DNA from 2 places in the Methylobacterium sp. 77 genome. Region 2 is predicted to be linked to the other one. Evidence: predicted binding sites of a transcription regulator. Region 2 holds the regulator's gene; the other holds the start of a gene.
What was found. The regulator LexA, encoded in region 2, represses DNA repair genes until DNA is damaged. The targets are predictions, from matches to a motif close to TGTTCNNNNTGTGTTCNG.

Region 1: the regulator LexA is predicted to act here: its motif matches at 2,615-2,632, upstream of dinB (DNA polymerase IV).

What each region holds. Positions count from the first base shown of each region.
Region 1 is NZ_KB910516.1:3,308,059-3,324,108, reverse strand. It holds gene A3OK_RS24635 (hypothetical protein) at 1-315, opposite strand, end outside; gene A3OK_RS0115755 (CopG family transcriptional regulator) at 668-1,087, shown strand; gene A3OK_RS0115750 (PHB depolymerase family esterase) at 1,148-2,407, shown strand; gene dinB (DNA polymerase IV) at 2,678-3,769, shown strand; gene A3OK_RS24075 (hypothetical protein) at 4,029-4,271, shown strand; gene A3OK_RS0115740 (hypothetical protein) at 4,240-4,539, opposite strand; gene A3OK_RS0115735 (DUF2778 domain-containing protein) at 4,997-6,010, shown strand; gene A3OK_RS0115730 (hypothetical protein) at 6,073-6,540, shown strand; gene A3OK_RS0115725 (hypothetical protein) at 6,627-6,824, opposite strand; gene A3OK_RS0115720 (PAS domain-containing protein) at 7,099-9,426, shown strand; gene A3OK_RS0115715 (CHASE3 domain-containing protein) at 9,446-11,674, opposite strand; gene A3OK_RS0115710 (HWE histidine kinase domain-containing protein) at 12,053-13,054, shown strand; gene A3OK_RS0115705 (MarR family transcriptional regulator) at 13,070-13,519, opposite strand; gene A3OK_RS0115700 (hypothetical protein) at 13,755-14,066, shown strand; gene A3OK_RS0115695 (hypothetical protein) at 14,220-14,447, shown strand; gene A3OK_RS0115690 (ABC transporter ATP-binding protein) at 14,708-16,050, opposite strand, start outside.
Region 2 is NZ_KB910516.1:2,524,047-2,540,096, reverse strand. It holds gene clpA (ATP-dependent Clp protease ATP-binding subunit ClpA) at 1-1,007, shown strand, start outside; gene A3OK_RS0112025 (hypothetical protein) at 1,290-1,565, shown strand; gene egtD (L-histidine N(alpha)-methyltransferase) at 1,569-2,543, opposite strand; gene egtB (ergothioneine biosynthesis protein EgtB) at 2,593-3,867, opposite strand; gene murI (glutamate racemase) at 4,063-4,941, shown strand; gene rpsD (30S ribosomal protein S4) at 5,147-5,764, shown strand; gene gltA (citrate synthase) at 5,966-7,255, opposite strand; gene gltX (glutamate--tRNA ligase) at 7,485-8,912, opposite strand; gene A3OK_RS0111990 (ComEC/Rec2 family competence protein) at 9,120-11,393, shown strand; gene lexA (transcriptional repressor LexA) at 11,387-12,124, opposite strand; gene A3OK_RS0111975 (helix-turn-helix transcriptional regulator) at 13,031-13,423, opposite strand; gene A3OK_RS24010 (hypothetical protein) at 13,621-13,836, opposite strand; gene A3OK_RS24005 (hypothetical protein) at 14,219-14,473, opposite strand; gene A3OK_RS0111970 (HlyD family type I secretion periplasmic adaptor subunit) at 14,498-15,841, opposite strand; gene A3OK_RS0111965 (type I secretion system permease/ATPase) at 15,841-16,050, opposite strand, start outside.

The DNA.
Region 1 (16,050 bases), 780 kb from region 2:
CGTCGCACGGCGCTTGATCGGGTAGGGAGCGACCTGTCGTGCGCGGCGTTCGCATTCCGAAAGCGCGAGACCGTCGGAAATGGTCTGCTCCCCGGCCGGGGGCGCGATGCGACCCCCATACGGCGCGGGCCGGGCCTCGTCGCTGCGGCGCTCCAGGGTCACGCGGCATTCGACATAGGCCTGAGTGCCGCGCGTGGTCCCGTAATCGAGGCAGCGTCGGTCGTCCTCCGCATCCGCGTCCTGAGCTGATCCGGCGGAGCCGAACACGGGGATCAGCGCGAGCGTGATCAGGCACAGGGCAATCGATCGCGACACCGGCGTCTCCACACTTCATCGCCGGAGATGCGCCATGGCGATCGGCCGACGGCAACGGCTATCCGATGTTTTCGGATCGATGGCCATGGCGCGATCCGTCGTCATGCACAGCAAGTCTCGCACAGTGAGTCTCGCACGGCTGGTCTAGGTGCCATCCCCTCGACAGCGCCTCGGCTGCCGCTCCAGCTTTCGCACAGGGTGAGGAATGCCTTGTGCCGAGCCAGGGCCATCGCCCGCCGGAACGCCGCTTCCGAACGACCCGAACGAGGCCCGGCGACGACATGCCCTTGTGCTTTTCTATCTGGATACCATCTCCAGACCATCCAGCCGGATGGTTTGTGGAGTGCGGTAGATGGCGGACAATGTTCGGGACCTTCGTCCCAAGGCGCCCGACAGTGAGAAGCTGACCCTCAATCTCGGCTTCGTCGATCTCGGCCAGATCGACCTCCTGGTCCGGGACGGTTTCTACGCCAACCGCGCCGATTTCATCCGGACGGCCGTGCGCAACCAGCTCGACCGGCAGGGTGACGCGGTGAAGCAATCGGTCGCCCGCAAGCAGCTCAGCATCGGCCTGTCCCACTACACGATCCGCGACCTCGAGGCCGCCAGGGATGCCGGGATGCCTCTCCATATCCAGGTGCTCGGCCTCGCCAGCATCGCCGTCGACGTGACGCCGGAACTGGCCCGCGAAGCCATCGCCTCGGTGCAGGTGCTCGGCGCATTCCAGGCCAGTCCTGCGGTCAAGGCAGCCCTGGCCGACCGCATCGCCTGACCTTTCGCGACGACACGTGCGGGACGCCGTCCCCCCCTCTCTCAATCCAGGATCGTGACCATGACCGTTTTCTCCAAGATCGACATGAGCGAGGTGACCCGTCTCACCCGCGCCGGCCAGTTGAACGAGGCGATGGCCCTGCTTCAGGGCAGGCCCGCCTCCGGGACGCCCGCACGGGCGGGCAGCGTCCCCGAGGCATCGAACGTTGGCGCGACCATCGACATGGTGGCGCCGTCCCTCTCCGGGGGCGCCTGGACCGCTCCGGGCATCGGACCGGACACCGAAGAGGCACCCGCGCATGCGAAAGCCTTCGCGCGGCCGAGTCTCGCGGAGACGATACGGAGCCTGCGCGAGCGTTTCCCCAAGATGGGCGCCATGCCGGAATTCGGCGGGGGATTGGGCGCGGGGCTCGGCGGCGGACTTGGATCGTCGCGTGGCGTCACCGTCGCGGTGCCGGCGGGGGCGCGGTTCGAGGAGCGAAGCTTCGCCAACGCGGCGGGCAGTCGCTCGTACAAGGTCTACGTCCCGAGCAGTTATACCGGCCAGGCACTTCCCGTGGTGATCATGCTGCACGGATGCACCCAGAACCCGGACGATTTTGCCGCCGGCACCCGCATGAACGAATTGGCCGAGGAGCAGACCTTCCTGGTGGCGTATCCCGGCCAGCCGCAATCGGCCAACATGCAGAAATGCTGGAACTGGTTCAACGCGAGCGACCAGCAGCGGGACCGCGGCGAACCCTCGCTGATCGCCGGAATCGCCCTGGAGGTGGTGAAGGAATTCTTGGCCGATCCGAGCCGGGTCTACGCGGCGGGCCTGTCGGCAGGCGGGGCTGCGGCCGCGATCATGGCGTCCACCTATCCCGACGTGTTCGCGGCAATCGGCGTCCATTCGGGGCTCGCCTGCGGTGCCGCTCGCGACATGCCCTCCGCCTTCGCGGCGATGAATGGCGGCGGCACCCCTGCGGCGCGGAAGGACGGGACCGGCGTGCCGACCATCGTCTTCCACGGCGATGCCGACAGGACGGTGTGCCCCGTCAACGGCGAGCAGGTCATCGCGCAGGCGCTGTCCGGCGAGACGCTGACCCGCGTCGTGACCCAGGGAGAATCCGGGCAGGGGATGAGCTTCACCCGCACGGTCCAATCGAGCGCCTCGGGACGCGCCATGGTCGAGCATTGGGCCCTGCATGGGGCGGGGCATGCCTGGTCCGGCGGGAGCACGGACGGCAGCTACACCGACCCGCGCGGTCCCGATGCCAGCCGTGAGATGATGCGCTTCTTCATGGCCCACTCGACCTCGCCCGCCCAACCACGGCACTGAACCGGTCTGAACCGCCGCGACCGCCCGTCGGCAAAGTCCGGCGGGCGGTCTCGTTGAAGGCATGAAAGCTGTTCGGGCCGATGGCCGATGCGTGGGCCGCCCCGGCATCGATGGGGGCGGGGCCGCGCGATGCCCTGGCGCGGATTACCTATTGAGAGCCTGGCATGCGCCGCTGCCCGCCGGTTGACCGGGAGCCCCGGATGCAGGAAGAACAAACACCGAACGAGAAGCACGTCCCGTCTCCGACCATCCAACCGACAGCCCGATGCGATGTCGAGCCCCGATGACGACGTCCCCGTCCGCAAGATCATCCATATCGACATGGATGCCTTCTATGCGTCCGTGGAGCAGCGCGACGATCCGGCCCTGCGCGGTCGGCCCCTGGCGGTCGGCGGCTCGCGCGAGCGTGGCGTCGTGGCCGCCGCCAGCTACGAGGCGCGGGTCTTCGGCGTGCGCTCGGCCATGGCCTCGGTCACGGCCCGGCGCCTATGTCCCGACCTGGTCTTCGTCAAACCGCGTTTCGAGGTCTACCGGGGGATCTCGGAGGAGATCCGTGCGGTGTTCGCCGAGCATACCGCGATCATCGAGCCGGTGGCGCTCGACGAAGCCTATCTCGATGTCACCGAGAACCTGCAGGGTCTTGCCACCGCCACGGAAGTCGCGCGGGTCATCCGGGCCGACATCCTCGCGCGGACCGGCCTCGTCGCCTCGGCGGGCGTGTCCTACAACAAGTTCCTCGCCAAGGTCGCCTCGGACTTCCGCAAGCCCGACGCGCTGTTCGTGATCACGCCCGCGATGGGGCCGGGCTTCGTCGAGGATCTGCCCATCGGACGGTTCCACGGCGTCGGCCCCGTCACCGAAGCGAAGATGAAGCGCCTCGGCATCCTCACCGGTCGCGACCTCAGGGCCCGCTCGCTGGCGGAATTGCAGGCGGCCTTCGGCAGTTCGGCGCCCTATTACCACTCGGTCGCGCGCGGCATCGACGAGCGACAGGTGCGCGCGCATCGCATCCGCAAGTCGGTGGGGGCCGAGAGCACCTTCTCCGAGGATCTGAACGGGTTCGACGCCATGGCCGGGCGATTGGAGCCGCTGATCGACAAGGTCTGGACGTCCTGCACCGCCAAGAACGTTTCAGGGCGCACCGTGACGCTCAAGGTGAAGTTCTCGGATTTCGTCCAGATCACCCGGGCGCAGTCTTTCGAGGTTCCGATCAATGAGCGCGAAGCGATGCTGCACTCGGTCCTCGGCCTGCTCCGCACCGTGTTCCCGCTCCGACGCAGCGTCCGCCTTCTCGGCGTGTCCCTGTCGGGCCTGCATCATGGTCAGCCCGAGGGACCGTGCCAGCTCGGATTGGCGATCTGACGCCAGCGGAAGGCAGGCGCCGGAACGCTCGCGCCGGAGCGGTGCCGCTGCCGGTTCGAGGACGCGGCGCACGGAGCAGGATGCAGCGCAGAGAAAAAGGATGCCGACGTAAACCTACGGCAGATCGTGAGACGAGCGCCAAGAGCCGACAGTCGAATGCGAGTCATGCGTAAGCATCATGTGTACGGTATCAATCGGCCTTGTACGCCTACGCTGTAGCCGATAGCGTTCTTCCGACGTCTCTGCGCGGAGGAAACGCATGTTGGTCGAATACCACAAGCACTCCGCAGGCGGTTACGCATTCATCGTCTACGAGCCACCGGCCGAAAGCCTCCCCTGGCTGGCGGTCTGCATAGGGCCGGCCAACGTCGTTCTCGGAGCCGAAGCTTATGCGACCGTCGAGGAAGCCAATCGGCGCATCATGGAACTCGCCGACAAATTTGCTGCTCGCGCCGATGGTCCGACAAATTTCAGTTGGTCCAAGTCGCCATTGAGTCAGTAGACAGAATGCTCGAACCTTGGATCACGCGCAGTTCTGCGGCCTGAGGAAAGGGCACGAACGCGACCGTTGCCCCGCCTCCATCGCAGATGTCGATGACGCCGTCCAAGGCTTCGCTGAGCGGAAGCCCCTGCATCAGGTCGAAGGCGATCATCTGCCTCGCGCTGGCAACCGCCTCCTTGTGAACCGCGTCGAGCGTGGCGAACTCTCTGCCCTCGGTATCCAGGATCTGATCGCCGCGAAGTTGCAGATGGATAAAATATCTGGCCATGGGCGCTTTTCGGCTGCGAGCGAGCGAGACTTCAGAGTTCCTGCCGCTGGCGCTCGAGGACTGCCTGCCAGCAGTGTTCGATATCAACCCGACTTCTGGAATGCCCGCAACTCCTTATGGTGTCACCTGAAGGAAAGTGAACGAAAGGATACAATTTTGCCGCAGAGCGCATCGGGCCGGGATGCCGGCGCGATCGGTCCGGCCGCATAGCGGCTTGGCGGCGGGCATCCGAAAGTCGACGGGGAATTGGCAGTCCGATTTCGCCCTGGCCGGGGCAATAGAGCGATTCTCCTTGGTCCTCAAAGTTGGCGCAATCCAGCCACAGAAATGCCGACCCCCTCGGATTAGACAGAATTCGTGGCGGATCATTACTTGTCTTTCCGTCACCTGCGCAGCTGACAGCGCGGAAGGAAGGGGTGGCAACCACGCCAACCCAGAATGGCGGATGGCCCTGACCATGGCTGAAGCTCCCCGGACTTCCATGATTGCGCGGTCGGGTCGTCCCATCGGAGGCGTCCTGGCGATGGTGGTCGTCCTCGGCGGCGGCATGGCCGGCCTTTCCTATCGGTCCCAGCTTCCGTCCTTCGCCCGTCTCGACCCGGCCGCTTCGCCGACGATGGCGACGTCGGACGGTTCCGCTGCCTCCGACATCGCCACCGCAGCCGATATCGCGACGAAGGCCCACGATGACCTGCTCATCGCGGACCAGGGCGAGGCGTCCGCTCCTTCGCAGGATGTCGCAACCTACGCGGCCGCCCCTGAGCCTTCGCCGCCGGACAACCAATCCGCGCCGTCGATCCCGGACGCTGCCATGCCGGCCCCGGCAGCGCTGGCCTCGCGGCTGGTCCCCCTTCCGGTGCCGCGTCCGCCCGAGTTCCGCACCGGCAGAGCCGCCTCGCCGGCCCCGCGCCTCGCCGCGCGCCGGGCTCCGCAAGTGGCGGCGGCACCGCCCGAGGACACGCGCTCGTTCTTCGAGAAGCTGCTCGGTCTCGAACGCTCGGATCCGCCGCGCCTCGCCTACGCGGCCCTGGAGACGAAGCCCGTCGACACCGTATTTCGCAGGGCCTTGAGCGTCGTGCCGAATGCCGGCACCGGCGGCGTCGCGATCTACGACATCCGCGCCAAGGTGGTGACGCTCCCGAACGGAGAGAAGCTCGAGGCGCATTCGGGACTCGGCGACAGTATCGACGATCCGAACCACGTCCATGTCCGCATGAAGGGACCGACGCCGGTGGGGACCTACGATATCACCGAGCGCGAGCAGCCCTTCCATGGAGTTCGCGCCTTGCGCCTCAATCCCGTGGGAGGTCCCGAGGCCGTGCATGGTCGCGTCGGTCTACTCGCCCATACCTACATGCTGGGGGCGAACGGGGCCTCGAATGGCTGCGTCTCGTTCAGGGATTACGAGAAGTTCCTGCAGGCGTATCTGCGCGGCGACGTCCAGCGCCTCGTGGTGGTCGCCGGAGGCTGAGACCGCCCACTCTCCCGAGGGCACCGACGGCAGCGGAGGGCGTGTTGATGTGGCGGCGCCCGATGAAATTCCTCCACACGATGGGGGCGACCGGATTGATGGGGGCGATGGCGGCTTTGATCGTCATGCTGAGCGTCGCGCCCCCGCCGAGCAAACTGGTCGGCTACACGGCCTCGCGCGGGGCCATGGGCGCCGTCGCCACCTGGATCGTCCTGCCGAGCCTCGCGCTCATGCTGGTCTCCGGGCTGCTAGCGATGACGCTCAATCGCGCCTTCCTCAACGCGGGCTGGGCCTGGCTGAAGCTCGCCACCGGGGTCCTGATGTTCGAAGGCGTGCTCGTCTACGTGGAGGGGCCGATGCGGCAGGAGGCCGAGCAGAGCGCCGGGGCGCTCGCCGGTCGGGTCGATCCCGCCACGCTCGCCGCCTCGCTCGGGCCGGAGCGCAACACGCTCTGGCTGCTGCTGGCGATCGCGACGGCGAACGTCGTGCTCGGCATCTGGCGACCCCGGATCCTGCGATTGCCGCGATAGGCGGCATCCCTCCGCATGGTGACGCGCCGTCCGATGGACGGCCGCCCAAATCCCGAGACGGATGGGGCGACCGGCCCCGGCAAGGCCTATCGCAGGGTCGAGGATTCACCGGGATGCAGGGGCCGCTCCTCGTCGGGTCCGCTGACCGCGTTCAGCCGCTCCAGATGCTCGAAGACGTGTTCGAAGGCGCTCGTGACGGCCTGTTCGAAGGAACCGTCACCCTTGCCCTGGGCCGCCTTGAGCGCGGTGAGCAGGGCCTGATGTCTCTCGGTATCGCTCGCCATGATGGCAATCTCCCAGCCGGACGGCGTGCCGGCGCAGGTTGGCAAGCCTCGGCGCCACGAGCGGGTTCCGAAGGGCCGCGATCGGTATTCTCCGGCTCCGCGGTTCCGACCGTGTTGTCACCGTCACCTCATGGTCGCCGTGACGGGATGAATGCTTCGTTCCACTGAATGAAGGCCGGCCGCACTTGTTCGAGCCGGATGTGTTAGACAATGTCGATGCGACGCCCGGGCAACCTCAGATCCGCGCGAGTCAGCCGAAAGCCGATCCCAGCTTGTGACATCCTCACCGACCGGTCTCGAACTCGCGGCGGATGCCGAACGCCTGGCGGCGCTCGACGGGTATGACATCCTCGATACCGAGCCCGAGCAGGGTTTCGACGACATCGTGCTGCTGGCCTCCCAGATCTGCGAGGCGCCGACCGCCCTCGTCAGCCTCGTCGCGAAGGACCGGCAATGGTTCAAGGCGCGCATCGGCTTCAACCCCTGCGAGACGCCGCTCGATCAATCGGTCTGCGCCCATGCCCTCGGCGCCGACGACCTGCTCGTCATCACGGACCTGACGCAGGACCCGCGCACTTGGGGGAACGCCCTCGTCACCGGCGAGCCGCATCTGCGGTTCTATGCCGGGGCACCCCTCCACACCCCGGAGGGAGCCACCCTCGGGACACTCTGCGTGATCGACACGGCGCCGAGGCCGCACGGGCTCGACGACGGGCAGCGGAGCGGATTGAGGGCGCTCGCACGCCAAGTCATGGTGCAGCTCGAACTCCACCGCGCCGTCGAGAACCGGGGGCAGGCCCTGGCGGCGCGGGCGAAGGCCGAGGAACAGATGCGCCTCGCCGCCGAGGCGACCGGCATCGGGGTGTTCGATTTCGAGCCGCGAAGCGGCGCCCTGCATTGGGACCATCGCGTCCGGGCGCTGTTCGGCGTGCCCGAGCGGAGCCCGGTCAGCTACGAGGGGTCGTTCCTCGCCAATATCCACGCGGATGACCGCGCCCATGCCGATGCCGCCGTGCAATCGGCGCTCGATCCCTCGGGGGCCTGCCGGTTCGATACGGAATACCGCGTGATCGCCGCCGATACGGGCACCGAGCGCTGGCTCGCCGCCCGCGGCCAGGCCATCGTGGAGGGGGGCGAGACGGTCCGTTTCGTCGGCACCGTTCGGGACATCTCGGCGCAGAAGGGCGCCGAATTCGCCCTGCGCGCGACCGAGGAGCGCTACCGTCTGGCGGCTCGGGCCACGACCGATGCGATCTGGGACTGGGAGTTCGCCAGCAACCACGTGCTGTGGAACGAGGCGTTGACGGAGGCCTACGGCCACGCCCCCGAGGATGTCGAGCCGACCGGGGATTGGTGGATCGACCATATCCACCCGCATGACCGGGCCAAGGTCGATGCCTCGATCCATGCGGTGATCGACGGGACGGGCACGGCCTGGACGGACGAGTATCGCTTCCTGCGGGCCGACGGGAGCTACGCGCCGGTGCTCGATCGCGGCTACGTCATCCGCGATGCGAACGGGCGCGCGATCCGCATGATCGGTGCGATGCTGGACCTGACCAGTATCCGTGCGGCCGAGGCCGCCCTGCGCGATGCCCGGCGCAAGCTCGACATGGAAAGAAGCCTGCTCCAGGCGATCTTCCGGCAGGCGCCGGTCGGCATTGCCGTGGCCGACGCCGCATCGGCCTGGACTACGATGATCAACACCCAGGCGGAGGAGATGCTCGGGCATGGCCTCGGCGCGCCCGGCGAGGAGAGGCAAGCGGGATACGGCGCGCTCCATGCGGACGATACGCCCTATGCGCTCACCGATTATCCCACCCTGCGCGCGCTGCGCGACGGCGAGGCGGTCCGCGCCGAGGAGATGCGCTACCGCAACGGCATCACCGGCGAGGTGCGCCGGTTCGAGGTGTCGAGCGCGCCTGTCCGTGACGAGGCGGGCGGCATCCAGGCGGCGGTCACCGTGCTGGTCGACGTCGAGGACCGGCGGCGGGCCGAGGCGATGCAGACCCTGATGAATCACGAACTCGGCCACCGCATGAAGAACCTGCTGACGATGGTCCAGTCCATCGCGGTGCAGACCCTGCGCGGGGCCACGGATCTCGGCGCGGTCAAGGAGATTCTCGGCGAACGCCTCGTCGCCCTCGGCAAGGCGCAGGATATCCTGCTCGGGAGCGATCTCGATCGTGCCGCCATCGGCGCCGTCATCCGCGGGGGCGTCGGCGCCCACGACGAGTTCGGGCGCTTCCGCTACGAGGGGCCGGATGTCGAGATCTCGCGCGGCGCGGCCCTATCGCTGTCGCTGATGATTCACGAGCTCACCACCAACGCGGCGAAATACGGTGCGCTCTCGGTCGAGGACGGCCGGGTCGAGGTGACGTGGTCCCTCGCTCCCGGAGCCGAGGAGGCGGACCTCTGCATCGCCTGGCGGGAAAGCGGCGGTCCCGTGGTGGTGGCGCCGACCCGAAAAGGCTTCGGCTCACGGCTGATCGAGCGGGGCCTGTCCGGCCAGGTCGGAGCCGAGATAGCGGTCGACTACGCCGCCGGCGGCGTGACCTGCCATGTCCGCGCGCCCCTCGGTGCCTTCCAGAAGGAGGGTTGAGCGGGGCCCGTCATGACCATCACGGCTCGCGTCTCGCCCTGAATTCGACGACCTTGCCGGTCTCGTCCCTGACTTCGGCTCCGGTTCCGAGAATATCGGCGATCTTCACGGCGAGTTGCTCGCGCTTGAACGGCTTGCCGATCAGGTGGACGCCCTCGTCGAGGCGTCCATGATGGACGATGGAATTCTCGGTGTAGCCCGACATGAACACCACCTTCACCTCCGGCCGGATCGCCCGGATCCGCTCCGACAGCTCCCGGCCCCGGATCTCGCCCGGCAGGATGACGTCGGTCAGCAGCAGGTCGATCGCGGCGGCGTTGGCGCCGAAGACGCGCAGTCCCTCTTCGCCGTCGGACGCCTCCAGCACGCGATAGCCGAGATCGCCCAGGATCGCGCAGGCGATCTCGCGCACCGCCGCCTCGTCCTCCACCACCAGCACCGTCGCCGACCCGCGGGGCAGCTCCAGCGGCGTCCCCATGCGCTGGCCAGCGACCCTGACCGTCCCCGTCGCGCGGGGAAGGTAGAGCTTCACCGTCGTACCCTCGCCGGGCTCGGAATAGACCTTCACGTGGCCGCCCGACTGCTTCACGAAGCCGAACACCATGGCGAGTCCGAGCCCCGTGCCCTTGCCGTCTGGCTTCGTCGTGAAGAACGGCTCGAACACGCGAGCAATTACCTCCGGCGTCATGCCGTGACCGGTGTCGGAGACCGCCGCCATGGCATAGTCGCCGGGCGTCACCTCCGCATTGTGGCGCGCATAGTCATCGTCCAGCACCGTGTTGCCGAGCTCGATGGTGAGCCGGCCGCCGCCCGGCATCGCGTCTCGCGCGTTGAGGGCGAGGTTTAGGACCGCGCTCTCCAGTTGCGCCGGGTCGGCCATTGCCGGCCACAGGCCCGCCGTCTCGACGTAGCGCACGTCGATATGCTCGCCGAGCGTCCGTCGCAGGAGCGGGATCAGGTCGGGCATCGTCGCCGAGAGGTCGATGGCGGCCGGTGCCAGGGGTTGCTTGCGGGCGAAGGCGAGGAGCTGCCCGGTCAGCGTCGCGCCGCGTTGGGCGGCCCAGGTCGCGCGCTCGATGCGGGATTGGAGCTTGCCGTCGCCGTCGAGCTTGGCCCGGACGAATTCCAGGTTCCCGAGGATGACCTGGAGCAGGTTGTTGAAGTCGTGCGCGATGCCGCCGGTGAGCTGGCCGATGGCCTGCATCTTCTGGGCCTCGCGCAGCACACCCTCGGCCTGGGCGCGCTTGGTCATGTCGGAAATGGTCAGGACGAAGCCGCCATCCGGCATCGGCGTCCGCCGGATTTCGAGATGATGCCCGTCGGCGCGTTCGCGCTCGTAGGTGATGGCCTCGCGCAGGGGCCGGGTGCCGTGCCGGACCTGGTCCTCGCTTTCCAGCTCCGGCCTGCCGGGCTCGGCCGTATGCTCGACGAAGGCCAGATAGGATGCACCGGGCCGGACCATGGCCTTCGGGAGGTCGAGAAGGATCTGGAAGCACTCGTTCCAGTTCTTCAGCTTGCCGTCGGGACCGAACACGGCGACGCCCTGGCTCAGGCTGTCGAGGGTGGTGCGCAGGCGCAGGACCAGGGCCCGCTGCTCGGCCTCCGCCTTGTAGGAGCGCGACCAGGCGTGGTTGAGCAGCCTAGCTGCCAGGAGCAGGGTCAGGATGGCGAGGCCCGAGCCGCCGATCACCAGCCAGCGGACCCAGGCCGCGCGCGCATCGTTCTGGACCTGGCGCTGGGCGAGCAGGACCTGCTCATCGGCGAGAAGGTCGGAGAGCATGGCTTCGATTTCGCGCATAAAGGTGCGACCGGCATCGGTGTTGACGATACGCAGCGCCGCTTCGAGGCCGCTGTCGCGACGGGCCTGCACCGTCTGGGCAAGCTCTTCGAGCTTGTGCTGGATCGTCGGGGACATGGCGCGCAGGCGTTCCTGTTGCGCCGGGTTGTCCGCCGTCAGCTTCTGCAACTCGCCCTGCAGCAGACCGATGCGGTCGCGCGCGGCGTTGTAAGGCCCGAGGTAATCGGCCTTGCCCGTGAGAAGGTATCCCCGCTGGCCGCGCTCGGCGTCGCGCAGGGCGATGGCGAGATCCTTCATCGTGCCAAGCACACCGTAGCTGTGCTGCGACCATTCCCGTGCGTCACGCGAGGCGTTCAGGCGCTCCCAGGTCACGGCCCCGACGAGGCTCAGAAGCGCCAGCAGGACGCCGAGGACGAGAATGTTGGCACGCGCGACGAGATGTTTGGTCATGCCGGCGTCTCATGTTTCGTCATCGGTCGGAGGCGGAGGCGGAGGCGGAGGCAGGGGGCGGAAACGGAGATCGTCCGATCCGTGTCCGAAGACCGTACCTCTCGTCCGCGATTGCGCATTATTTGCGGCCCGGACGACGCATCCTTTCCAAAACGGCGAGAGCCCCGCCTCGGGGCCTTCAAGTCTTCCTGGCGCCAGATCTTCGAGCCACCAATTCTTACCGCGCACGGATCATCCTGCGTCCAGGTGTCCGGCACCGGCGGCCGCAACCGACGGTAACGCCGGTTGTTGTTCCGTTCAGGGAGATACCTGCCGCGTGGCGTGCCCGAGCGTCCGGGGTGCGGCGTCGACATGGCACCCCGGGAGGCGGTTCGGACGATGCGTCGTGATGACAACGGGGTGGGGGGAGTCGACCCGAGACTCCTGAAGGCTGCGGTCGAGGCGGCGGGCGAGGCCATCCTGATCACCACGGCCGAGATCGAGGAGCCCGGCCCGAGCATCGTCTACGCCAACCCTGCCTTCACCCGCCTGACGGGATACGAGGAACGCGAGGTCACCGGACGCAGTCCCAGGCTGCTGCAAGGGCCGGGCACGGACCGCGCCACGCTCGACCATGCGAGGGCCTCGCTCCGTGCCGGAGAGGCGTTCCAGGGCGAGGCGCTCAACTATCGCAAGGACGGCTCGACCTACAGGGTCGAATGGCTGATCACGCCGATCCGCGACGCGGATGGGCGGATCACGCATTGGGTCTCGGCACAGCGCGACGTCACCGAGCGACGGGCCTTCGAGGACCGGCAGGCGCTGATGGTGCGCGAGCTGCATCACCGCGTGAAGAACACCCTCGCCACCGTGCAGGCCGTGCTGAACGCGACCATGCGGTCGTCCGTGACCATGGCGGAGTTCGGACGCGCGTTTTCGGGGCGGATCATCTCGCTGGCCCGGACCCACGCGCTCATCACCGAGGACGAGGCCCAGGTCGCCTCGTTCGCTGGCCTGCTCCGGGCTGAGCTGAATCCTTACAGCGAGGGGGGCCGCATCGCGCTGGAAGGCCCGAACCTCAAGCTGCCATCCGAACTCGCGGTGCCGATCAGCATGGCGCTGCACGAGCTGACCACCAATGCCGTGAGGCATGGGGCGCTCGCGCATCCGGACGGGCGGGTCGCGGTGACCTGGGATGTCGAGGAGGGCCCTGACGGGTCCTGCCTCGCCTGGGTCTGGAACGAACATGACGGACCGCCGCCGACGCTGCCGACACGGGAAGGCTTCGGAACGCGGCTGCTCAACAAGATCCTGACGGCCCAGACATCGGCCAAGGTCGACATCGCCTTCGATACTGACGGATTGAGGGTCCGGATCAAGGTTCCGCTCCGGAACCGGTAGACCCGGTGCCCGTGCTCAGGTCGACAGCGCCGTTACGGCCGCGCGAAAATTGGTCTGATCGACCGTGCCGAGCTGTTCGGCGCACGCCGCCTGCGCTTCCTCCCAGAGCGGGTATGCCTCGGTCAGGACTGCGCGCCCCTCATCCGTGAGCAGGATGCGCCGGATCCGCCGATCGTCCGCGTCGGTCTGGATCGCGAGCAATCCGCGGCGCTCCAGGGGTTTCAGGTTGGCCGTGATGGTGGTGCGATCCGTCGCCATGTCATGCGCCAGCGCGCCCACCGTCGGCACCGCGTCGCGGACGAGCATCATCAGCAGCGTGAACTGCCAGTTCGACAACCCTGTCGGGCGCAGGGCCGCATCATAGCGGCGACCGATGGCACGTGCGGCCTTCTGGGCCGCGAAGCTGAAACAGGCCTGCTCCACCGCAGCCGCGACGATCGGTGTCAGGACGGGGGGCGTAGCCATGGGCGGCTCCTCGGGAAAGTTGATACCAACCCTATAGCACATCTCCCGTCGTGGCGCAGCCGGCCGCGACCTCAATCCTGCACGTCCCCTCCGATAAAGTTGATATCAACCCATGTGTCGTACTGCACGGCGAAAAGCTGAGACAGGTTTATATCAACCTTATCGCAATGAGCATCCACGCCGGGTTCCCGGGGACCACACCGCACCCATCGCTCACCGACCAAGGAGACTTCCGATGACCGTACGTTCCGCTCTCACCATCGCTGCCATCGCCGCCGCTATCGCCGCCCTCGGCACTCCCGCCTCCGCCCAGGACGTCCGGACCTTGGCGATCTGGAACCATACCTTCGACGTCATGGAGTGGCGGCCGGCCTCGGTTGCGGCCTTCCCGGCCAGTGACAGCGCAATCCGGACCACCGGCTCGATCGCTCCCAAGCGCGCCTACGCGTCGGCCAAGGCCGGTGTCGCCGACGCAGGGGCCGTGGAAGTGCAGCCGACCCGTACCCTCGACGTCTGGGACGCCGCGGTCTCGGCTCCGGTCCGGTAGACCAAACCATCCGGCAAAGCCGGCCTGCGCCCATCATCATTGATTTCGTCGATATGGAGTATTGACGATATCTGTTTGAATGATGGTGCGGTGCGAAGTACATCGGTCTCACGAAACAGGGCGCTGCCCTGAAGCATCAGAGGAAGTTTTACCATGACAGTCCGAGTTCTCGTTCTCGCCGCTCTGGCATCCGCCACCCTGGCCGGCACGGCCATCGCCGATGAGCGGATCAACCTCACTCCGCCGCTCTACCGTGAGCAGGCCCGCGTGACGGCAGCCGTGCGTCCGGCTTCCGAGCTGACGACCACGCCGTCCGTGACCGCGCGTGCTCTCCCGACCCGCCGCATCGTTGCCGAGGCAGTCGACACCTCGACCCGCTAAGGTGGCCCCGTGGCTCGAACCGAGTCATCTCGGCGCATCCGCGTTCCAGTAGGGTGTTCCCTACTGGAACGTTTTTTAATGGTGGCGGGCGTGGACGAAAGAGCCCGAACGCTTCAGGCTCGATCCGTCACACCACACAACGGGACCAAACATCTAAGAGCGAGCAATCCGAATGAGGGCGATGACGGTCGTGATCCCGTCGAATAATTTCGGGTCGTCTGGCTACTTCTTACCTGCCTGAACCCAAGTGCCTTGGGGCTTCACTCGGCTGCGAACTCCGCGGGCGATCCGTTCTCCTGGCGTTGCGCGAACTGGGCGGTGTAGAGGCGTCTGTAGGCTCCGTTTGCCGAGAGAAGCGCCTCGTGCCGGCCCTGCTCGACGATGCCGTCCGTCCCGATCACGACGATCCGGTCGGCCTGGCGGATGGTGGCGAGGCGGTGGGCGATGACGAGGGTGGTGCGCCCTTCGGAGAGTTCGACCAGGGAGGCCTGGATCGCCTGCTCGGTCTCGCTGTCGAGGGCCGAGGTCGCCTCGTCGAGGATCAGGATCGGCGGATTCTTGAGAAACACCCGGGCGATGGCGAGGCGCTGCTTCTGGCCGCCGGAGAGCTTCACGCCGCGTTCGCCGACCAGGGTGTCGAGCCCGTTCGGCAGGTTCTCGATCAACCCGCCGAGCTTGGCCCGCCGCGCCGCCTGGGTGATCTCCGCCTCGCTGGCATCGAGCCTTCCATAGGCGATGTTCTCGCGGATCGTGCCCGCGAACAGGAAGACGTCCTGCTGGACGATGCCGATCTGCCGACGCAGCGAGGCGAGCGTGAGGTCGCGGATGTCCCTCCCGTCGATGGTGATGCGCCCGCGATCGACGTCGTAGAAACGCGGAATGAGCGAGCACAAAGTGGTCTTGCCGGCCCCCGAGGGCCCGACGAAGGCGACCGTCTCTCCCGCCGCGACGTCGAGGTCGAGCCCGGTCAGGACGGGCTGCTCTCTGGTGTAACCGAAGCTCACGCCCTCGAAGCGGATGTCCCCCTTCAGCGCCGGCACGGAGACGGCATCCGGACGGTCGACGATATCGGGCTCGGTCGCGAGCAGTTCGGCGTAGCGCCGGAAGCCGGCGACCCCTTTGGGGTAGGTCTCGACGACGGCGCCGATCTTCTCCAGCGGCCGATAGAACACGCCCACCAGCAGCAGGAACCCGATGAAGCCGCCGGGCGAGAGCTCGCCGCGCACGACGAAGGCGGCCCCGCCGAGCAACACCACGATCTGGACGAGCCGCATGCCGAGATAGTTGATCGACAGGCTGGCCGCCATGATCCGGTAGGCTTCGAGCTTGGTCTCGCGGTATTTCCGGTTGTCGGCGGCGAACAGGTGGCGCTCGTGCGGCTCGTTGGCGAAGGCCTGGACCACGCGGATGCCGCCGACATTCTCCTCGATACGGGCGTTGAAGGCGGCGACGCGGCCGTATTGCGCCTGCCAGTTCCGGGTCATGCGGCCGCCGTAGCGAAGGGTGACGAAGGCGATCACCGGCAGGATCCCGGCGGTCAGGAAAGCCAGCGGCGGGTGGACATAGACCATCAGGGCGAAGGCGCCGATGAGTGTCATCACCG
Region 2 (16,050 bases):
GCGATCCCGACAAGCCGATCGGCTCCTACCTGTTCGCCGGGCCGACCGGCGTCGGCAAGACGGAGGCGGCCAAGCAGCTGGCATCGTCGCTCGGCATCGAGATGATCCGCTTCGACATGTCGGAATACATGGAGCGGCATACGGTGAGCCGCCTCATCGGCGCGCCGCCCGGCTATGTCGGCTTCGACCAGGGCGGGCTGCTCACCGACGGGATCGACCAGCATCCGCATTGCGTGCTGCTGCTGGACGAGATCGAGAAGGCCCATCCCGACCTGTTCAACATCCTGCTGCAGGTGATGGACCACGGCAAACTCACCGATCACAACGGCAAGCAGGTCGATTTCCGCAACGTCATCATCATCATGACGACGAACGCGGGCGCCTCGGACATGGCGAAATCCGCCTACGGCTTCACCCAGTCCAAGCGCACGGGAGACGACGTGGAGGCGATCAACAAGCTGTTCGCCCCCGAATTCCGCAACCGCCTCGACTCGATCATCTCCTTCGGACATTTGCCGAAGGACGTGGTCGCCAAGGTGGTCGACAAGTTCGTGCTCCAGCTCGAGGCGCAGCTGGCCGATCGCAACGTCACGATCGAGCTCTCGGACGAGGCACGCGAGTGGCTGACCGAGAACGGCTACGACGAAGCGATGGGTGCGCGGCCGATGGCGCGCCTGATCCAGTCCACGATCAAGACACCGCTCGCCGACGAGGTGCTGTTCGGGCGCCTCAAGGATGGTGGCGCCGTGCGCGTGGTCCTGAGGAAAGCCGAGGACGGCGAGACGATCGCGCAGAAGGACGCGCTCGCTTTCGAGTTTCCGGCCGGTCCGGTGACGCCGAAGCCGGAGAAGGATGTGACCAACGCGGGCGGCAGCAAGCGCAAGCGCAGCCGGGCCAAGGCGGCTCCGCGCAAGAAGGACGACACGACGAAAAAGGACGACAAGGGCGGGTCGGGCGGTTCGGGCGGGGTCCGCACCGTGCCGAAGGTGCCTCTCGTCCGGGCCTGATCGTGTCGGCATCGCGCAGAGCGGGGCATGGCTTTCTCACCCGAGAGAGCCATGCCCCGCTTGCGTTCGACGTCGAAAAGAACGGCTCGACGGTCGACATGCTGCGGATCGACCGCTAGCTACCGCCCTTGAAGAAGCGCATCGACACCATTCGATCGTGAAACCTGCGAGGGGGCTCGCCGAGCGACGTCAACGCTCCGTTGTCCATTGCCGGCCAAGGCCGTGGCAGAGGATGTCGGGTTTGGGATCGTTGAAGCCACTCGCGAAAACGGCGGAGTATCCATGAGCGAACTGCAAGAGGGCCCCCTGACGCCGCTCTCCAGCCAAGCGCCTCACGCGCCGGCTCGCCCGCAGAAACTCACACGGCGCGAGGAGCGCAGGCGCCGGCGCGCGCAGCGACGCCGTGGCGAGGAAATCCTCGGCTGGATCCTCGTTCCGATCATCTGCTACGGGATCTACTGGGGCGTGAGCGCCGGTTTCGACGTCCTCGGCACGACCCCCGGCACGGTCTGGGACCAGCTGATGCAGGTCAAGCAGATGCTGGAGAAGAAGGCCTGATCCTCACCGACGGGTGAGGGCATGGACCGAGAAGAGTTGCTCGGCATCGGTCCAGGTCTTCGCGGCATTCCATCCGGCCTGGTCGGCGAGGTCGCGGAACCGCTCGATCGTGTATTTGTAGCTGTTCTCGGTGTGGATCGTCTCTCCCTCGGCGAAGCTGAAGCGGCGGCCCGCCACCACCACGTCCTGAGCCCGCAGGCTGACGAGGTGCATCTCGATCCGCGAGGCGTCGGTCGCGAAGAAGGCGCGGTGAGCGAAGGCCGACGTGTCGAAATCGGCTCCGAGCTCGCGGTTGATCCGAGCGAGCAGGTTGAGGTTGAACCCCGCCGTCACCCCGGCCGCGTCGTCATAGGCCGCATCCAGGACGGCCTTGTCCTTCACCAGGTCGACGCCGACGATCAGGGTCGCATCGCGCCCGAGCACCCGCCCGAAATGAGCGAGCAGGTGGACGGCCTGGGGCGGCTCGAAATTGCCGATGGTCGAGCCCGGGAAGAAGCCCGCCACCGCGCCGTCGGACAACCCCTCCGGCAAGGTGAAGGGCCGCGTGAAATCGGCGGCGACGGGCAGGATCGACAGGTGCGGGAAATCGCCCGAGAGCGTTTCGGCCTCGCTGCGCAGAAAGCTCTCCGAGACATCGACCGGGACATAGGCGGCGAGATCGCTCAAATGGGTGAGGAGCCGCCGCACCTTCACGGTCGAACCGCTGCCGAACTCCACGAGATTGGCGCGTGCGGGAAGCAGGGCCGCGATGTCCGGCCCCGACGCGTCGAGAATGCCGATCTCCGTTCGCGTCGGGTAATATTCCGGCTGGACGGTGATCGATTCGAACAGGTCCGAACCGATCTCGTCATAGAAGTATTTCGCGGGAATGAACTTCTGCGCTGCGGCGAGACCGACCAGCACATCGTCCCGGAACTGCTGCTCCGGTGCGACGGGGTTGAGGGGCGTGGCGCCCGTGAAGACTGGATTGATGGTCACGGACAAGTCTCCGGGGAACGCGGATACGCGAGATCTATGGAAACGACGATCAGTCGCGATAGTTCGACAGGCGAAGCCCCGTGAACTGCCAGCGCTGGTGCGGATAGAAGAAGTTGCGGTAGCCGATGCGGGCATGGCCGTCGGAGGTCGCCACGGAGGACCCGCGCAGGACGAACTGGTTCGACATGAACTTGCCGTTATATTCCCCGAGCGCGCCGGGAACCGGCCGGTAGCCCGGATAGGACACGTAAGCCGAGCGGGTCCATTGCCAGACGAGGCCGAAGGCATCGGCGAGGAGCCCGTCACGGGCGGCGGCCTCCCACTCGAACTCAGTCGGTAGGTCGCGGCCGGACCAGCGGGCGAAGGCATCCGCCTCGAAATAGCTCACATGGGTGACGGGGAGCGAGGGGTCGATGCCCATCTGCCCTGCGAGCGTCATGCTGGACCATTGGCCGGCATCGCTGCGCTGCCAGTATCCAGGCGCTTCCCAGCCCTCCGCCTGCACCGCGAGCCAGCCATCCGAGAGCCAGAGTTCGGGGCGGGCGTATCCGCCATCCTCGATGAAGGCGAGCCATTGCGCGTTGGTGACAAGGCCCTTGTCGATCGCGCAGGGCAGGATGAGCGTCTGGTGACGCGGCGATTCGTTGTCGAACGAGAACCCGTCGCCCTCATGCCCGATCTTCGTCACACCACCCGGTAGCTCGGCGAGCCCGGTCTCGGACCGTGGCCGGGGGAAGCGCCATGCCGCGTCATAGACCGGGCCGAGCGGGTTCTGCGCGAACGCGTGGAGGATGTCGGTGATCAGCAATTCCTGATGCTGCTGCTCGTGATAGAGCCCGATCTCGAGGATCGGCAGCACCGCGTCGAGGGTCTCCTCGGATGCATCCGTCAGCAGAGACTCGACGGCCCGATCCACATGGGCGCGGTAGCCGGCCACCTCCTCGGCGGTTGGCCGGGTGATGAGGCCACGCATGATCCGCGGCTGCCGCGGCCCGGCGGCGACGTAATAGGAATTGAACAGGTAGTGCAGGCGTTCGTCGTAGACGTGGAAGCCTTGCAGGTGATCGCGCAGAAGAAACTGCTCGAAGAACCACGTCGTATGGGCCCGGTGCCATTTCGTCGGGCTGGCATCGGCCATGGACTGGATCTGCTGATCTTCGGGAGAGAGCGGCGCCGCTCGGCGCTCGGTCTCGTCCCGCACAGCCCGGAACGCCGCGATCCAGGCGGCCCGGTCGACCGGCCTCGCCGAGATGCTCGGTGGCGGGAACGCCGCCCGGTCCGATCGATCGTGCGCGGTACCGCGAATTGCCGCCGTCGCTGCCATATCGATCACTCCGCTCATATCCGACAAGGCGGGAGATATGGCTCGTTCACGGTTCGACAACGGGCAGCGTCCCGCGCCCATCGTCGCGGCGATGCGGCATGAAAAAGCCGGGCCTTTTTAACGCCTCAGTGACACGGCCTTAACCGTGCCTGCCCGACACTCGTCCATCCCCACACAGTGTCCGGGCAGACTCGTATGCGGATCGATCTGATGGCAGGAGCGATGACAGCGGCCCTGGCGGCCGAAATCCGGCCGACGCCGACGATCCTCGTCTTCGATTCCGGGCTCGGCGGCCTCACCGTGCTGGAGCAGGTGAGGCGCGCGCGGCCCGACGCGCGCTACGTCTACGCCGCCGACGATGCCGCCTTTCCATACGGCCGGCTGTCGGAATCGATCCTCGTCGGGCGTGTGCTGTCGGTGATGGAGCGGCTTCTCGCGCGCCACGCTCCCGACCTCGTCGTCATCGCCTGCAACACGGCGTCGACCCTGGTTCTGCCCGCCCTCCGGGCCCGCTTCTCGACGCCCTTCGTCGGCGTGGTGCCGCCGATCAAGCCGGCGGGCGAGGCGACGCGCTCGCGCCTGATCACCCTGCTGGCGACGCCGGGTACGGTGGCCAGGCCGTATACCCACGACCTGATCGAGACCTATGCGAGCGCCTGCTCGGTCACCCTCGTCGGATCGCCGAACCTCGCGGCATATGCCGAGGCCGAACTCGCGGGCCATCCCGCCGACGACGCGTCGCTCGCCGCCGAGATCGCGCCGTGCTTCGTCGAGAGCGATGACGGGCGGCGCACGGACGTGATCTGCCTCGCCTGCACCCATTATCCGCTGCTGCTGCCCCGCTTTCAGCGTCTCGCCCCGTGGCAGGTGACCTGGATCGACCCCGCGCCTGCCATCGCCCGACGGGTGACGCAGCTTCTCGGACCCTCCCGGCGCAACCCGCTCGACGACGTCCCCCCCGGCCTCACCGCCTTCACCAGCGGCGCCGGTGTGACGCCGTCCCTGCGTCGCTCCCTCGACGCGCGCGGCGTCGGCGACGTCGCGGTGGAGGCGATGCCGCTCGTGCTGCAATAGATCCATTGCCGTCTCGGCATTGACCTGCGGGCATCTCTCGCCTATGCACCGCGACAGTTACGGGGCTCCGAGAGGGGCCCCGCAGCTTTTTCAAGCGCACCCGTGAGCGGCAATGTCCGCTCTGTCGTTCCACTTCGGCCCCCGGCCGGTTCGGAAAGAGGAGGGCGCGTTCCTCGACCAATCTCACTCGCTGAGAGGAACCGCGATGTCAAAACGTATTCAGGCGAAGCACAAGCTCGATCGCCGTATGGGCCAGAACATCTGGGGCCGCCCGAAGAGCCCCGTCAATCGCCGCGAATACGGCCCCGGCCAGCATGGCCAGCGCCGCAAGGGCAAGATGTCCGACTTCGGCACGCAGCTGCGCGCCAAGCAGAAGCTCAAGGGCTACTACGCCAACATCACCGAGAAGCAGTTCCGCCGTTACTACGCCGAGGCGATCCGTCTCCGCGGCGATTCGAGCGAGAACCTCGTCGGCCTGCTGGAGCGTCGCCTCGACGCGGTCGTGTATCGCGCCAAGTTCGTGCCGACCCCCTTCGCTGCCCGTCAGTTCGTGAACCATGGCCACGTCAAGGTGAACGGTCGCCGCGTGAACATCGCCAGCTTCCTCGTGAAGCCGGGCGACGTGATCGAGGTGAAGGATTCCTCGAAGCAGCTCGAGATCGTCGTCGTCGCTTCGCAGCTGCCCGAGCGCGACGTGCCCGACTACATCGAGGTGGATCACGCCAAGATGACGGCTCGCGTCACCCGCGTGCCGAGCCTCAGCGAGGTTCCCTACCCGGTCCAGATGGAACCGAACCTCGTCATCGAATTCTATTCGCGCTGATCCCTCCGGGGCATCGCCGAGACGAGAAAGGCCGCCCGAGAGGGCGGCCTTTTTTGTTGGGAGCGACGACCCGGATCGTCTGCCGACGTTTCAAGCATCTGGCGTGCGTATCTCCCTGCCGGGGGGAGGGGGCGGACGGACAGCCGCTTGTCCCGACGGGTCGCACCCTCTCCCGCCAAGGGGAGAGGGTCGCTCACGGCGTCAGCCGCGATTGCCGATGGGCACGTAGTCGCGCTTGTCCGGCCCGATATAGAGTTGGCGCGGGCGGCCGATCTTCTGCGAGGGATCCTCGATCATCTCGGCCCATTGGGCGATCCAGCCGACGGTGCGAGCGAGCGCGAACAGCACCGTGAACATCGAGGTCGGGAAGCCCATCGCCTTGAGGGTGATGCCCGAATAGAAATCGATGTTCGGGTAGAGTTTCTTCTCGATGAAATACTCGTCCTTGAGGGCGATCTGCTCGAGCTGTACCGCGACTTCGAGCAGCGGATCGTCCTTGATGCCGAGCTGCGCGAGAACCTCATGCGTGGTCTTCTGCATGATGCGGGCGCGCGGATCGTAGTTCTTATAGACGCGGTGGCCGAAGCCCATGAGACGGAACGGGTCGTTCTTGTCCTTGGCCTTGGCGACGTATTTCGCCACGTTTTCCGGCGTGCCGATCTCTTCCAGCATCTTCAGCGCCGCCTCGTTGGCGCCGCCATGCGCGGGCCCCCACAGACAGGCGATGCCGGCGGCGACGCAAGCGAAGGGGTTGGCGCCCGACGAGCCGGCGAGACGCACGGTGGAGGTCGAGGCGTTCTGTTCATGGTCGGCATGCAGGATGAAGATCCGGTCCAGCGCACGCGCGTAGATCGGGTTGACCACGAACTCCTCGCACGGCACCGCGAAGCACATCCGCAGGAAGTTCGATGTGTAGTCGAGGTCGTTCTTAGGGTACACGAACGGCTGGCCGATGGAATACTTGTAGGCCATCGCGGCCAGCGTCGGCATCTTGGCGATCATGCGCAAGCTGGCGATCATCCGCTGCTTGTCGTCCGAGATGTCGGTCGAGTCGTGATAGAAGGCCGACAGCGCGCCGACGCAGGCGACCATGATCGCCATCGGGTGGGCGTCGCGGCGGAACCCCTGGAAGAAGCGGTTCATCTGGTCGTGCACCATGGTGTGGCGCGTGACCCGGTAGTCGAAATCCGCCTTCTGGGCGGGGGTCGGCAATTCGCCGAACAGCATCAGGTAGCAGGTCTCGAGGAAGTCGCCCTGCTCGGCGATCTGGTCGATCGGGTAGCCGCGATAGAGCAGGATGCCGGCGTCGCCGTCGATATAGGTGATCTTCGATTCGCAGGACGCGGTAGAGGTGAAGCCCGGATCGAAGGTGAACATGCCGGTCTTGGCGTGGAGCTTGCCGATGTCGATGACGTCAGGTCCGATCGTGCCGGTCTTGATCGGCAGATCGACTTGGTTGTCGCCCACGGAGATCGTGCTGGAGGCGCTCATGGAGACATGGACCCTTTCTTGGCGGAAGGCAGACCTTGGCAGAGGGTAGCACCGGCCCGCGTGGTGAAAATCGCCACTTCGGCCCAGGGCGCACCGGCAGATTTATGCTGCAAGTGCTCACACATCTATCGCGTTAGCGGATCGGCCGACCGCCATCAACCGATGCCCCTCGCCACCGGCTGGCTCAAGCGAAAACCGGGCCGATCTGTCACCCGCCGCAGGATGACGATCAGCCCGCCGAGACCTGATCTCCGAGGCGGCCGAGACACTCGTCGCGACCGAGCACGGCCATGACGTCGAAGACCGGCGGGGACGTCGCGCGGCCGGTCAACGCGGCCCGCAGGGGCTGGGCGATCAGGCCGAGCTTGAGCGCGTTCTCCTCGGCGAAGCGGCGCACCGCACCCTCGGTGGAGGCCGCATTCCATTCCGGCAGATCGGCGAGGGCCGGCAGGATCGCGGCGAGACGCTGACGAGCCTCCTCGCTCAGGAGCGTCTTCGCCTTCTCGTCGAGGCCGAGGGGGCGCGAGGCGGTGAGGTAATAGGCGCTGTCGAGAAGCTCGACCAAAGTCTTGGCGCGCTCCTTCAGGCCGGGCATCGCCGCGCCGAGTTTCTCGCGCAGGTCGGGAGACAGGGCATGCGGCATTCCGCGATCGGCGGCGAGCACCGGCAGGATCGTCTCGATCGCATCGATCAGCACGGTATCGTCCGCACCACGGATATAGAGTCCGTTGAGGTTCTCGAGCTTCGCGAAGTCGAACCGGGCGGCGGAGCGGCCGATCGATGTCAGGTCGAACGCCGCGATCATCTCCTCCGTGGAGAAGACCTCCTGGTCGCCATGGCTCCAGCCGAGGCGGACGAGGTAGTTACGCAACGCCGCCGGCAAGTAGCCGAGATCGCGATAGGCGTCGACGCCGAGGGCACCGTGGCGCTTCGACAGCTTGGCGCCATCGGCGCCGTGGATCAGCGGGATATGCGCCATGATCGGCGCCGACCAGCCGAGCGCGTCGTAGATCTGGCGCTGGCGGGCGGCATTGGTAAGGTGGTCGTCGCCACGGATCACGTGGGTGACGCCCATGTCGTGGTCGTCGACGACGACGGCGAGCATATAGGTCGGATTGCCGTCCGAGCGCAGCAGGACGAGATCGTCGAGATCCTTGTTGGCCCAGGTGACGCGGCCCTGCACCTGGTCCTCGACCACCGTCTCCCCCTCCAGCGGGGCTCGCAGGCGGATCACGGGCTTCACCCCGGCCGGCGCCTCGGCGGGATCACGATCGCGCCAGCGGCCGTCGTAGCGCATGGGGCGACCCTCGGCGCGCGCGGCCTCCCGCATGGCGGTGAGCTCGTCCGGCGTGGCGTAGCAATGATAGGCGTTGCCCGAGGCGAGCAGGCTCTCGGCGATCTCCCGGTGCCGCGCCGCGCGGGCGAACTGGTAGACGACGTCGCCGTCCCATTCGAGGCCGAGCCAGCGCAGACCATCGAGGATCGCGTCGATGGCGCCCTGGGTCGAGCGCTCGCGGTCGGTATCCTCGATGCGAAGAAGCATACGGCCGCCGAAATGGCGGGCGTAGAGCCAGTTGAAGAGCGCCGTGCGCGCTCCCCCGATATGCAGGTACCCCGTGGGGGAGGGGGCGAAACGCGTGACGACGGGTGACGACATCGGGCGGCTAAACTTGTGCGTGAAGGTGGGGGGCGGATCGACCGGCCCGGATCGGCGCATGTAGCATGCGTTTGCGGTGACGTTAAGAAACCGTCTTGCCGATCCGGCGATCAGGTGACGATCCGGGGGGCAGCGAGGTGATCGCCGGCGCGACGATCCCCTCGCGTCGGTCGAACCTCGTCAATCTGAGGGAGGGCGCACCGGAGGATGGCGCAGGCCAGCGCGCGAGCGACGGGCGCCGCTATCGCCTCCTGGAGCCGGTGGCGATCGCCGTCGTTCCTGATCGAGACGGCGAAGGACTGGTGCCTCGACGGACTCCGCCAGGAATCCGAACAACGGCGGCTGTTCCCCTGGCTGGCTGTCGCGTTCGGCATCGGCATCCTCGTCTGCCTCACGGCGACGAGCGGGCAGCCGTCATTGGCGGCACCTCTCCTCGTCGCGTCGGTCCTCGCGGCCGCGATCCCCTTCCTCGGCGCCAGACCAATTGCCCTCGCTCTGGTGCTGGGGCTCGCCGCGTCTTTCTTCGGCTTCTCGGCCACGGTGCTGCGTCTGCAGCTCGTGGCGGCTCCGGTCCTCGCCCGGACCACCATCGCGCCCCTCACCGGCCTCGTGGAAGCCCTCGACGAGCGTGAGGTCGGCGCGCGCCTGATCGTCCTCGTGGAGAGTTTCGGCACTCTCCCGCCCGATCGCCGGCCGACCCGCGTCCGCGTCTCCTACAAGAAGGCATTGGCGCTGAAGCCGGGTGATTTCATCTCGGCGACCGCACGGCTGCTTCCCCCGCCCGAGGCAGCGCGGCCCGGCGGTTACGACTTCGCGCGCGACGCCTATTTTCGCGGGATCGGCGCCGTCGGCTCCCTCGTCGGCAAGATCGAGGTGAAGCCTCCTCCGACACCGCTCCCCTGGACCGTCTCCCTCGCGGCCGCGGTGGACGACGCGCGCAATGCCCTGACGCGGCGCATCACCGACGCCAATGGCGGTCAGGCCGGCGCGGTCGCCGCCGCCCTGGTGACCGGCAAGCGCGGCCTCATCAATGCGGAGACCAACGAGATCCTGCGCGCGGCCGGCATCTACCACGTGGTCTCGATCTCGGGGCTCCACATGGTGCTCGCCGCCGGCGTGGTGTTCTGGCTCGTGCGCGCGCTCCTCGCCCTCGTGCCCGGCCTGGCCTTGCGCTGGCCGATCAAGAAGATCGCCGCCGGCTTCGCCATGGTCGGCGTCACCGCCTATTGCGTCTTCTCGGGCTGGGACATCGCCGCCGAACGCTCACTGATCATGACCCTGGTGATGCTCGGCGCGATCCTGGTGGATCGCCCGGCCCTCAGCATGCGGAACCTCGCGCTCGCCGCATTGATCGCGCTGGCGCGCGAGCCGGACGGGCTTCTCGGTCCGAGCTTCCAGATGTCCTTCGGCGCGGTCGCCGGCCTCATCGCCTGCGCAGGGGCTCTCAACCGCGTGATGCCGCAACGAGAAGGAAGCGGCCCGTTCGGCCGCGCATTCCGCTTCGTCATCGTCGCGATCACCGGCACATTGGCGACGACCCTTGTCGCCCAGATCGCGACCGCTCCCTTCGCCACCTACCATTTCCAGACCGTCCAGCCCTTCGGCATCGTCGGCAATGCCCTGACCCTTCCCCTCGTCTCCCTCGCGGTGATGCCGGCCGCGGTCCTCGGCATCCTCGCCTATCCCTTCGCGCTCGATCAGCCGGTCTGGTGGCTGATGGGGCTCGCGGTGCGCGGGATGCTGACGATCTCCGGGTGGATCAGCGGGTTCGGCCACGCCACGCTCGTCGTCCCGGCCTTCGGCAGCGCGGCGCTGTGCCTGCTCGCCGTCGCCCTGCTGCTGCTGACGCTTCCCGTCTCGCGCCTGCGCTGGATCGGTCTCGCTCCGGCAGCTTTCGGCCTCCTGCTCGCCGCGACGCCGCAACGCTACGATCTCTACGTCGATCGCGAGGGGGCGGGTGCCGCATTGCGCGATCGGGACGGCCGCCTGACGATCCTCGGCAAGCCACCGGATTTCGTGCTGGAGCAATGGCTCAAGGCGGATGGTGATTCCCGCAAAGCCCGCGACGTGACCGCCTCGACGGCGAGCCGATGCGATGCCGTCGGCTGCACCATCTCCGTGGAGCCCGGTCGTGTCGTCGCCCTGGTCAAGGACAAACGGGCCTTCGCGGAGGATTGCGCGCGCGCCACCGTCATCATCGCCCGCCGGGACGCGCCGCCGGGCTGCCGGGCGAGCCTCGTCATCGACAGAGCGTTCCTGGCTGCGCGAGGGGCGACGGCTCTGCGCTTCGAGCCGGATGGCCCGGTCGCGACATCGGCCCGCGAACCCGGTTCCGCCCCGCCCTGGCGACAGGCCGTCGCGGACCCGCCCTCGACGCCCTCGACGATGTCAAAGCCGGTGGACCTTCCGAAACCTTCAATCCCATCCGAGGAGGACGAGAGCGAGCCGCCGGCGGATCCGCTCCCGGATCGGCTTCAGTAGCGACGCACCAGACTGACGAGGCGGCCCTGGATCTGAACGCGGTCGGGACCCAGAACCCGGGTTTCGTAGGCAGGGTTCGCGGCCTCCAGAGCGATAGAGGAACCGCGGCGACGCAGGCGCTTGAGCGTCGCTTCCTCGTCATCGATCAGGGCGACGACGATATCGCCGGTATTGGCGGTGTCCTGCTTCTTGATGACCACCAGATCGCCGTCGAGGATACCCGCCTCGATCATCGAATCGCCGCGGACCTCCAGGGCGTAATGCTCGCCGCCGGACAGAAAATCGGGTGACAGCGTCACCGAATGGCTCTGGTTCTGAATCGCCGAGATCGGTGTACCGGCCGCGATGCGACCCATGACCGGGATCGTGATCGCCCGTCCGCTCTCATCCTGCGCCTGCGCCATCGGCTGGCGCATCGGCGGCGCCGCCTTGGACCGGCCCCCTTCCACCACGCTCGGTGTGAAGCGGCGAACCTCGCCCGTCTGGACGGGACGTTGAGCGGGAGCGCTGGTCATGCTCTCCGGCAACCGGATCACCTCAATGGCCCTGGCCCGGTTCGGCAGCCGCCGCAGAAAGCCACGCTCTTCCAACGCCGTGATCAGCCGGTGGATGCCGGATTTCGACTTCAGATCGAGCGCGTCCTTCATCTCATCGAACGAAGGCGGAACGCCGCTCTCCTGCATCCGTTGCTGGATGAATTGGAGAAGTTCCAGCTGCTTACGCGTCAACATACTGATCACTCTTCCACTGAAGCCAACGGCCGCGGCTAACGCCCATCGAAACAAAACACGAACACGGTAGACGTTCCGCAAGTGTTCTGCAAGGGTTCCGTTAACTTAGCTTTGGGGCGGTGGTCGAAGGTGAGAGGTGGTCCGGGGAATCAGAACAGTCGATCGAGCGGAACTCCGGCCTGACAGCGGCCGAGATGGTCGTGGTTCGGGCGGCGGGGTGAGAGAGGAAGCATGCCAGATCCCTCCGGGCCGCCGAAGTGACGGTTACTCCGCCCAACTGGCTGAGCAGGTCAACGCGACCAAGTTAACCCGGCATGTTGCCGTCACTTCAATTCGGACCATAAAGAGGCTTCTCACGGGGGCTGCGGTGACAACCGCGCATTCCAATGATGGCTGGTTTTGGCCTATACGTCCCTGCACTGCCTGCCATAGGTCTCAGTGCCGCTCGGGCTTCCGCGATGTAAATGGCAGAAAGAGCCGGTAGCCAGCCGTTGCGGCCGGGTCGCGATCGTTAGAGCAGCCGAGGCCAATTCTGCCTACCTGTGGTCGCGCATGGACAAGCAGGCGATCTTGTGGACGGCGCCGTAAGAGACGGCAGCCATAACGTTGCATCTCTGCTGAGAGACGGGAGGTTTCCCTTGATAGAAGTGCGTTTCTAGCGACACCGTAAGAATCACGGCGTGAACACTGCTCGCGACCAGATACATCGTCTGGATCTTCACGTTGAGCTTAGTACTCACGTCCCGTCACTGCAGACAAACCCCTTCCCCGTCAAAATCAAACGGCCTCGAGATCGCCGCGTAACTGGGGCAGGGTCAGATGCGCGCTAGTAGATGGATTGCCAGTAGGGCAATAGTAGTCTCTCAGCGCCGTACCTGACGAACCTCAGCGCAAATCCGCCAAGCCTCAAGCGCTTTGCAGTGGAGGCTTCACGCTGATCCGAGCGATGCTTCGAACGATGGACAATACCGCGCGCTTATATTGATCGTCATCGATCGAAGCATAGGAACGCAGGATCTCAATAGCGCCCGGCTCGGCTAAGAAACGGAAGATCTCGATCTGCTCGTCAGGTTCTTGCTCGCCGAAAAGGGCGGAGACCGGGACTTTAAGCGTATCTGCTAATTGTTGCAGACGACTGCTACCGATGCGGTTCGTCCCCTTCTCATACTTTTGAATTTGTTGGAATGTGATGCCGACAGCGGTGCCCAAAGCCGTCTGTGACATCCCTCTAGCTTTGCGCAGTGCAGCAAGACGAGCGCCAACTTCTCGATCGATGTCAGAGGTGATTCGGAGAGCCACAACTAGCCTCTATCCACATAAATAAAAACTAACATAGATTACGGGCACAAGTTCAAAATCGAGAACATTTGTGATGAGACGCTGCCTCTGTTATTAGAAAACTTTTAGGCAATATGGAAGCGTCATTTGCATCAAAAGACGCTTTAATGAGCACGGATGTTGTTTTGATATGCTACCGCTGCGACATCCAGGACGTGCTATCCGCGAATGTTGCTCCAGCAATGCTCGGAGCATATCCGCGCATACATCAGCTTCGTTCTATTTTTGTTTTTGGCGACTTCATCGACGGAGTTGTTGACCTTTTCAGTATAATACGTGATCTGCCCAATGTATTCTTTTTGTAAGGCCGACCAGATGGCGTTCGTCTTTTTATAGGCCTCTTGAATTTTACGATCTGACGCCGCATCCGCCATGTTGCTCTACCCTCGACAAATTACTTCTGGATATTTTTAGACAAATATTGTTGCTAGTCTCAAAAAAGCGAGATCTCCATTCGATGGAATATTTGTGCATCGAAGACGACCGATTTGCTGAGTTAGGCGCTAGTCGATCGACATATTTGCCACAAACGACCGCATCTTATTAAAACCCATTCCGATAAGAGCGATCGAAATTATGACGGCTGCTCCGACCCAAGGTCCGAACATAAAAGCTAAGCCCGAGATTAGCCCTGCCAGATATATATATACTGTCATGTCTCTATCCCTTTTGAACGCTCATCTTTAATTGTCTACAGTCCCAGGCATTAAACGACACCGCGGTAACAGCTCGAAATCGCTAGAAACAAATCATCTCTCAAGATTTCAAAGCAATTCGCTCGACCTCTGACCTGACTTTCTCCCGCGTCTCTTCGGGCGAGGCGAACCAAAAGACGGACAAAATCAGACAAATGGCGCTGAAGGCATAGCCAAGAGATTGGACGACCCCCATCATGCTTAGAATGAGCGGAACAAAAGCTGAAGCGATAGATATATTCAAATTCCCGCTCATATAGAAAACAGAGCCAAATGCAATGGCTGCCATTATTATGGGTTTGGTTATATTATCCATTTTTCATGTTCCATGTGGGAAGATTTACTTCTCTCGCCAGGCTTTCGAGATTTGATCGGAGAGAGGCTTGATAAGATATGAGAGCACGGAGCGGTCCCCGAGTTGCATGAAGGATTCGACAGGCATTCCCGGAACGAGCTGAACTTTGCCCAGGCGACCGATCTGCTCTTCGGACAGGCGAATACGGGCCGTGTAGTAACTGACACCTGTCTTCGCATCCTGGGTCACATCAGCGGATAAGCGATTGACCTCGCCATCAATCTCCGGCGTCGTGCGCTGGTTGAAGGCAGGAAAGCGCAGAACGGCACGTTGGCCGACGCGAACGTTGTCGATGTCCTGCGGCTGGATCTTTACCTCGACGGTCAGCTTGTCGGCATCCGGGACGATCAGCATGGCGGGCTCCCGCGGATCGACGAGGCCGCCGATCGTGTGCACCGTCATTTGATGAACCGTCCCGCTCTGAGGCGCGCGCATATCGATTCTCTTAAGTTGATCCTCGGCTGCAATCCGTTTCTCATCGTACTCTGACCAACGCCCACGAATATCGGCGAGTTCCTTTCCAGTCTCAGACCGCATATCCTGATCGACCTGAAGGATTTGTAGTTCAGTCTCGGTAATCTTTCCTTTTGCCGACGCGGTGGAAGCGATAATCTGCCCGCGCTCACCCTGCAGGCGGGCGCCGTCTCGCTCCAGAGCGGTCACCCTCGGCAGGGGCACAAGGTTCTTGGCGTAAAGCTCACGCACGCCCTTCAGCTCGCTCTCGATGAAGGTCGTTTCCCGCGCCTTCGCGGCGGCCTGCTCGGTGAGCCCCTTGATCTCTTCGTCGAGCTGCGAGACTCGCTCGCGCAGCTGAGCCTTCTTGCCTTCTCGGCCCGCGATACGGGACTCGAACAGGCGGGTCTCGCTGTCGATCAGGTGGCGAACCGCCGGATCGAGGGTCTTGCGGAGTTGGAGTTCGAGCGGAAAGGCGATGGTTTTCGCACCATCGCGCTCTGCTTCGTTCCTGGCGCGACGGCCGGTGAGCTCATCGAGCGCCTTCAGGACGATGTCGAGATTGGCGCGGGTCTGGGTCTCGTCGAGGCGGATCAGGATGTCGCCGGCCTTGACCCGCGCGCCCTCCCTGACTCGCAACTCACCGACGACGCCGCCGGTCGGGTGCTGCACCTTCTTCACGTCGGATTCGACGACGAGCTGCCCGGGCGCGATCACTGCGCCCGAGATCTGGGTGAAAACGGACCAGCCGCCAACGCCGACGACGAGGAGGACGCTGACACCGATCGCCACCAGGAGGTGGCGATCGATCGCGGACTGAGCCGTCGTCTTGGATTGTGCCGGTGCAATGCGGGTCGGTGCCAGGGCGATGGTCATCACGCGCTCTCCCTCACGGTCGACAGACCGGGAGCGGCACGCTTGGCTTCCACGGACCGATCGGGTGCTGCGTGCAACACGCGTTTGAGCACCTCGTCCTTGGGTCCGAAGGCCTGCGCGCGTCCGTCGGCCATCATCAGGATCATGTCGACGGCGGCCAGGGCGCTCGGGCGGTGGGCGACGACGATGCAGATGCCGCCGCGCTGGCG